Regions from separate parts of the Mesorhizobium sp. Arg314 genome, predicted to be linked through region 1. Evidence: predicted binding sites of a transcription regulator. Region 1 holds the regulator's gene; the other holds the start of a gene.
What was found. Region 1 encodes PhoB, which activates phosphate uptake and scavenging genes when phosphate is short. Its sites were predicted from a motif close to TGTCATNNANCTGTCAT; they were not measured.
Positions count from the first base shown of each region.

Region 2: a site for PhoB is predicted at 1,711-1,727, ahead of ACWGS9_RS09575 (alkaline phosphatase D family protein). Genes of this name have one in related genera too.

Region 1 is NZ_JBSKBP010000013.1:61,810-65,467, forward strand. Features, by position in the region: gene pstA (phosphate ABC transporter permease PstA) at 1-258, shown strand, start outside; gene pstB (phosphate ABC transporter ATP-binding protein PstB) at 255-1,058, shown strand; gene phoU (phosphate signaling complex protein PhoU) at 1,078-1,785, shown strand; gene phoB (phosphate regulon transcriptional regulator PhoB) at 1,801-2,490, shown strand; gene ACWGS9_RS16085 (ROK family protein) at 2,715-3,658, opposite strand, start outside.
Region 2 is NZ_JBSKBP010000007.1:66,588-70,245, reverse strand. Features, by position in the region: gene ACWGS9_RS09585 (TetR/AcrR family transcriptional regulator) at 1-126, opposite strand, end outside; gene ACWGS9_RS09580 (MFS transporter) at 205-1,488, shown strand; gene ACWGS9_RS09575 (alkaline phosphatase D family protein) at 1,799-3,373, shown strand; gene ACWGS9_RS09570 (hypothetical protein) at 3,648-3,658, opposite strand, start outside.

The DNA.
Region 1 (3,658 bases):
ACCGGCATCCTTTTGGCGATCGCCCGCATCTCCGGCGAGACGGCGCCGCTTCTCTTCACCGCGCTCAACAACCAGTTCTGGTCGAGCAATCTCAATGCCCCGATGGCCAGCCTGCCGGTGACCATCTTCCAGTTCGCTCTCAGCCCCTATGAAGAATGGCAGCAACTGGCCTGGACGGGCGCACTCATAATCACACTGACGGTTCTCGGGCTGAGCATCATCGCCCGCAGCCTAACCGGACGCAGAGAGGACAGATGAAACCGATGTTGTCCACCGACCTGAACGTAGCCGACACGACCGTCGAGAAGGCCAAGATCGAGGTCAAGAACCTCAACTTCTACTATGGCCAGTCGAAGGCGCTGAAGGACATCAACCTGTCCCTGCCCGAGCGCAGCGTGACCGCTTTCATCGGGCCGTCGGGCTGCGGGAAGTCGACGCTGCTGCGCGTGCTCAACCGCATCTACGAGCTCTATCCGAAGCAGAGCGCGGAAGGGCAGGTGATGCTAGACGGCAAGAACATCCTCGACCGCTCGCAGGACCTCAACCTGCTGCGCACCAAGATCGGCATGGTGTTCCAGAAGCCGACGCCGTTCCCGATGTCGATCTACGAAAACATCGCCTTCGGCGTCAGGCTCTATGAGAAGATCAGCAAGGCCGAGATGGACAGCCGCGTCGAGCAGGCGCTGAAGCGCGCCGCGCTCTGGACCGAGGTCAAGGACAAGCTCAACGCCAGCGGCCTGAGCCTTTCCGGCGGCCAGCAGCAGCGCCTGTGCATCGCCCGCACCGTGGCGGTGAAGCCGGAAGTCATCCTGCTCGACGAACCGGCCTCGGCGCTCGATCCGCTGTCTACCGCCAAGATCGAGGAACTGATCGACGAGTTGCAGGTCGACTACACGATCGTCATCGTCACCCACAACATGCAGCAGGCGGCGCGCGTGTCGCGGCAGACGGCGTTCATGTATCTCGGCGAGCTGGTGGAGTTCGACCGGACCGAGAAGATCTTCACCTCGCCGCGCGAGAAGCGCACGCAGGACTATATCACCGGCCGCTTCGGCTGAGTTCATCGAGGACATCAATATGGCCGAACATACCGTCGCCTCCTTCGACGAGGATTTGAGGCAGATCAGCCGGCTTATAAACGACATGGGCGATCTCGCCGGCTCCATGGTCGGCGCTTCGACCAGGGCACTGCTCGAGACCGACAATGCGCTGGCACAGCGCGTCGTCTCCGACGACGCCATCATGGACGCGCGTCAGCGCGAGCTTGACGACCGCGCCATCACACTGATCGCCAAGCGGCAGCCGATGGCGGACGATCTTCGCCACGTGGTCGGCTCGATCCGCATGGCGGGCGACCTCGAACGCATCGGCGACCTTGCCAAGAACATCGCCAAGCGCGTCGGTTCGGTAGGCGTCAGCGCGGCGCCGCGCGACCTCACGCATTCGATCGATTCCATGGCGCAGCTGGTGCTGATCCAGGTCCAGGCCGTGATCCAGGAATATACGGTGGGCGATGCCACGGCGCTGGCCAAGCTTCGCAACGACGACGAGCGCATCGACGTCAAATACACCTCCGTCTTCCGCGAGCTCCTGACCTATATGATGGAGGACCCGCGCAACATCACCGCTTGCACGCATCTTCTGTTCTGCGCCAAGAATCTCGAACGCATCGGCGACCATGTGACCAACATCGCCGAGAACGCTTACTATGTGCTGACCGGCATGCAATTGCCCGCGAATCGCCCGAAGCAGGACGAGACGGCAATGTCGGCGCCGGCGGCCTGACAAGGGTAACCTGCAATGATCGCGCCACGCATCATGGTGGTGGAGGACGAGGAGCCGCTGGGGGTGCTGCTCCGCTACAATCTCGAATCCGAGGGTTACCAGGTCGAAGTGGTGACCCGCGGCGACGAGGCCGAAATCCGCCTTCAGGAAAACGTTCCCGACCTGCTCGTGCTCGACTGGATGGTGCCGGCCGTTTCCGGCATCGAGCTTTGCCGGCGCCTCAGGATGCGGCCCGAGACCGAGCGGCTGCCGATCATCATGCTGACGGCGCGCGGCGAGGAAAGCGACCGCGTGCGCGGCCTCTCGACCGGCGCCGACGACTATCTGGTCAAGCCGTTCTCGACGCCGGAGTTCATGGCCCGCGTCAAGGCGCTGCTACGCCGCGCCAAGCCGGAGGTGCTGTCCAGCGTGCTCAAGGTCGGCGACATCGTGCTCGACCGCGAATCGCATCGCGTCTACCGCAAGAAGAGCGAGATCAGGCTCGGCCCGACCGAGTTCCGGCTGCTCGAATTCATGATGCGGCATCCCGGCCGGGTATTCTCGCGCAGCCAGCTGCTCGACAATGTCTGGGGCGAGACGATCTATATCGACGAGCGCACGGTCGACGTGCATGTCGGACGCCTGCGCAAGGCCGTCAACAACGGCCGCATGCCGGACGTCATCCGCACCATCCGCGGGGCGGGCTACGCGATCAGGGAAGATTAGGGATATGCCGATATTCAGGTGAGGCCGGCCTGCGAATGGTGGCTTCCTGCGCTTCCGGTACTCACGTACTTAAGTACGCTCCGTTCCGGCCTTCGCCGGCCGAAGCCCTCACAAGTGTCTCCGTCTATGAAGGCTACGGCCGGCGTAGGCCGGTTCTCGGAATCCACCATTCTCGACTCGGCCTGACCTGAATCTCAGCATATCCCGGCGCTTGAGCCTGCAGTTCATGCGACGTGCTTGCCCGCTCTCGCCTGGCCCCCGGGCGCGAAAATCTCCTGGTCGACGAAGGTCAGCGCGCGCATGGCGCAGCCTTCGCGGATGAGCGGCAATTCGTTCGGTTCGGTGTCGAAGGAGATTGATGTCGAATGCTGGCCGCCGGCGGTCTGGGCGATCGCTTCTCTCAGCGCCGGCTCGATCAGGTCGAAAGCGGCGGCGCTGACGCCGACCATGGCGACCGGCGCCGGATCGATCAGCGCGAACAGGTTGCCGAGGCCGAATCCCAGCGCCTCGCCGGCGCGGCGGTAGGCTTCGCGCTCCGGGCCGTCCTTTTCGCGCGCCTTCGCGGCAAGGGCGCGCATGTCGGCGTCGCCGACATCGACCGGCGAGGCGTCCTCGCTTATCTTCATGGCGCTGCGCCAGATCGCATAATTGCCGGCATAGGCCTCGACGCAGCCGCGGCGGCCGCATCGGCAAAGCGCGCCGCCCGGACGATGGATCATGTGGCCAAACTCGCCGCCCGAGGAATGCGTGCCGGTGAACAGTGTGCCCTTCAACACAAGGCCCATCCCGATGCCGTGCGAGAGCAGGATGGCGATGAAATCGTCACGATAGCGCTCGGGATCGCGCCATTGCAGCGCCACCGCCATCATGTTGCAGTCGTTCTCCATGGTGGCGGGGATGCCGAATTCCTTCTCCAGGATGTCGGCAAAAGGAATGTCGGTCAGCGGGGTGATCGGCGACCACAGCATGGCGCGTGCCCGGGAATCGGTGATGCCCTGAATGCCCATGGCGATGCGGGCGACGCTGCCCACGTCGAGGTCGGGATCCTGCAGCCGGCGCCGGACGATTGCCATGCATGCGCCGATCAGCTCGTCGCGCGGCATGACAAGCGTGTCCAGGCGCTGCTGTTCCTCGGCAATCACCTGGCCGGCGTAGTCGATGACGGCGA
Region 2 (3,658 bases), on a different contig from region 1:
GTCGACGCCGATCGCCCTGATGCCCTCGCGATAAAAAAGGTCGCGCGCCACGTCGAGGATCTTGTCCGCCGCCCTCGGCGCGGGCGCCTCGTTGATCGACGCTTCAATTTTATTGTCCGATGGCATGCAAACAACTCGCTTGACAATGTTACTGACCGGTACGTATGTAAGCCATAACCCCATTGCAACGTACCGGTCAGTAACATGATAGCTCAGTCTCGTCCGTTTGGCCAGCGCTACGCTTTCGTCGTCGTTGCCGTCATCTTCTTCTGCCTGCTGATCGCGGCCGGGCTGCGCTCGGCGCCGTCGGTGATGATGGTTCCGCTGGAAGAGAGTTTTGGCTGGCGCCGCGACGTTACGTCCTGGGCCGCCAGTGTCGGCATCCTGCTCTACGGGCTGACCGGACCGTTCGCCGCGGCGCTGATGGAGCGCATCGGGCTGCGCCGCACGCTGCTCGGCGCGTTGCTGGTGATGTCGGGATCGACCGCGCTCAGCCTGTTCATGACCGAGCCATGGCATCTTTTCCTCACCTGGGGGGTGTTTTCCGGCATCGGCTCCGGCGCGGTGGCGAGCGTGCTGGGTGCTACGATCGTCAACCGCTGGTTCAAGACCAATCGCGGTCTGATGATGGGCCTGATGTCGGCGTCCAGTGCCACCGGCATGCTGGTGTTCCTGCCGCTGATCGCCTCGCTGGCGCAGAGCGGCGGCTGGAAGCCGGTGGCGATTGCCGTGGCGATCGCAACGGCGGCGCTGATACCGTTCGTCTTGCTGCTGGTGCCCGAGCGTCCCGCTTCGATCGGCCAGGTGCGCTACGGCGCCGATGCGGACGACGTGCCGCCGGTATCGCCGGCATCACAGGGCAACTTCCTCGCGCATACGTTGAACACGCTGCGCCGCGCGGCGGGTACCAGGGTGTTCTGGTATCTGTTCGCCACCTTCTTCGTCTGCGGCTTCACCACCAACGGTCTGGTCGGCACGCATCTCATCGCCTTTTGCGGCGACATGGGCATCGGCGAGGTGCAGGCCGCCGGCCTGCTGTCGATGATGGGCATTTTCGACCTGATCGGCACCACGTTGTCCGGCTGGCTCACCGACCGCTTCGATCCGCGCAAGCTGCTTGGCGTCTACTACGCGGTGCGCGGGCTGTCGCTGATCTACCTGCCTTATTCCGGCTTCTCGGCGACCAGCCTGGTCATCTTCGCCGTGCTCTACGGGCTTGACTGGATCGCCACCGTGCCGCCGACGCTGAGGCTCGCCAACGAGGCTTTTGGCGACCGCAGCGGGCCGATCGTGTTCGGCTGGATCGTCGCCGGCCACCAGGTGGGCGCGGCGGCGGCCGCCGCCTTTGGCGGCACGATGCGCGAGCTGCAGGGTAATTACGAACTGGCGTTCCTGATTGCCGGCATGACCGGTATCGCGGCGGCCTGTATCTCGCTGCTGATCAATACGAGCAGGCCGGCCTTCGAGCCGGAGCCGCAGGCCGCTTAAGGCGCATCTTTCCCTTCTCCCCTTGTGGGAGAAGGTGGCCGAGCGAAGCTCGGTCGGATGAGGGGTGTTCCAGGGAATGCCGGCGTCTCGCTCCGCTGGAGCGTCAGCGCCGCCTCACCCACAGGAACGTCAACGCGTCACTCCGCTGGAACACCCCTCATCCGTCTCGGCGCTGCGCGCCGATCCACCTTCTCCCACAAGGGGAGAAGGAGAAGAGTGCACTGTTATCAAAACTTCATGGTTCCGAAATGCGCCTGAAACATTGAGGCGACAGCTTGGCGGTCCCGTTCAACGCCATCCGGAGACAGCCATGAACAAGCTCTCGTTGACCCGCCGCGCTTTCGTCACCTCGGCCAGCGCCTTTGGCCTTGTCGGTGCCTCCGGCCTCGCTCTGCCTTACTATTCGCGCGCCAACCAGCGCCCGGCCTTCACCCATGGCGTCCAGTCCGGCGACGTCGACGCGACGTCCGGCATGGCCTGGACCCGCACCGATCGTCCGGCGCGCGTCATGTACGAAGTGTCGACGACCGAAAGCTTCGCCAACGCCACCAGGCTCGCGCCGCTCGATACCTCGCCGGCCAGCGACTACACGGTCAAGCGCCTGCTCACCGACCTCGCCTCCGACCAGGACATCTTTTACCGCATGGTCGCGGCCGATCTTTCCGACATCAACACCGTCTCCGAGCCGATCGTCGGCCGTTTCCGCACCGCGCCGTCGTCCAAGCGCGACGTGCGCTTCGCTTGGTCGGGCGACACCGCCGGTCAGGGCTGGGGCATCGACGAGACCGGCATGAAGACCTACTCGACCATCGCCAAGCACACGCCGGACTTCTTCCTGCACTCCGGCGACACGATCTATGCCGACGGCGCCATGAAGGACGAGGTCGACCTGCCCGGCGGCGGCAAGTGGAAGAACGTCGTCATGATCGACGGCAAGCGCAAGGTCGCCGAGACGCTGGACGAGTACCGCGACCAGTGGAAGTACAACATGATGGACAAGCACGTGCTCGCGCTTAGCGCCATCTGCCCGACCTTCTACCAGTGGGACGACCACGAGGTACTGAACAACTGGTCGGATTCGAAGAATCTGAGCGCCGACAACCGCTACACGGAAAAATCGATCCATGTGCTGGCGGCGCGTGCGGCGCGCGCCTTCCATGAGATGACGACTATCCGTTACGAGCCTTCGGAGCCGGGCCGCGTCTACCGCAAGATTTCGCATGGGCCGCTGCTCGACGTGTTCTTCCTCGACATGCGCTCCTATCGCGGCCCGAACGGCCCCGACCTGGAAGAGACGCTGACGCCGAAGTCGCGCATGATCGGCGAAGAGCAGTCCAAGTGGCTGAAGCGCGAGCTGGCAAATTCCAAGGCGACCTGGAAGATCATTGCCGCCGACATGCCGCTCAGCCTTGTCGTCTGGGACGACGCGGCGAAGAAGGTTGGCTTCGAGGCCGTCAGCAACAACGACAATGGCGCGCCGAAGGGCCGCGAGCTCGAATTCGCCGATGTGCTGCGCTTCATCAAGAATGCCGGCATCACCAATACAGTGTGGCTCACCGCGGACGTCCACTACACCGCGGCGCATTACTACAACCCCGACAAGGCCCAGTTCCAGGATTTCAACCCGTTCTGGGAATTCGTCTCAGGTCCGATCCACGCCGGCACCTTCGGCCCCAACGACCTCGATATGACTTTCGGACCGGAGCTGAAGTTCATCAAGGCGCCGACCGCCGAGCAGGGCCAGAACCTGCCGCCCTCGGCGGGCCTGCAGTTCTTCGGTCTGGTCGATATTTCCGGTGCGACAGAACAGCTCACCGTGCGGCTGATGGATCGCGACGACAACGAGCTCTACAAGGTGACGCTCGACCCGGTGCGGTCGGCTTAGGCTGTGTCGATATTCAGGTGATGCCGGCCTGCGAACGATGGTTTCCTGCGCTTCCGGTGCTCACGTACTTAAAGTACGCTCCGCTCCGGCCTTCGCCGGCTGAAGCCCTCATAAGTGTCTCCGCTCTATGAAGGCTACGGCCGGCGAAGGCCGGTTCTCGGAAGCCACCGTTCTCGGCTCGGCCTAACCTGAATCTCAACACATCCTGGGCCCAAAAGCCGCCGCGATGCCAAAGCGTTGCGGCGGTCCAGAATTCGAAATGCGATGAAGGTCGTCAGTCCGGAT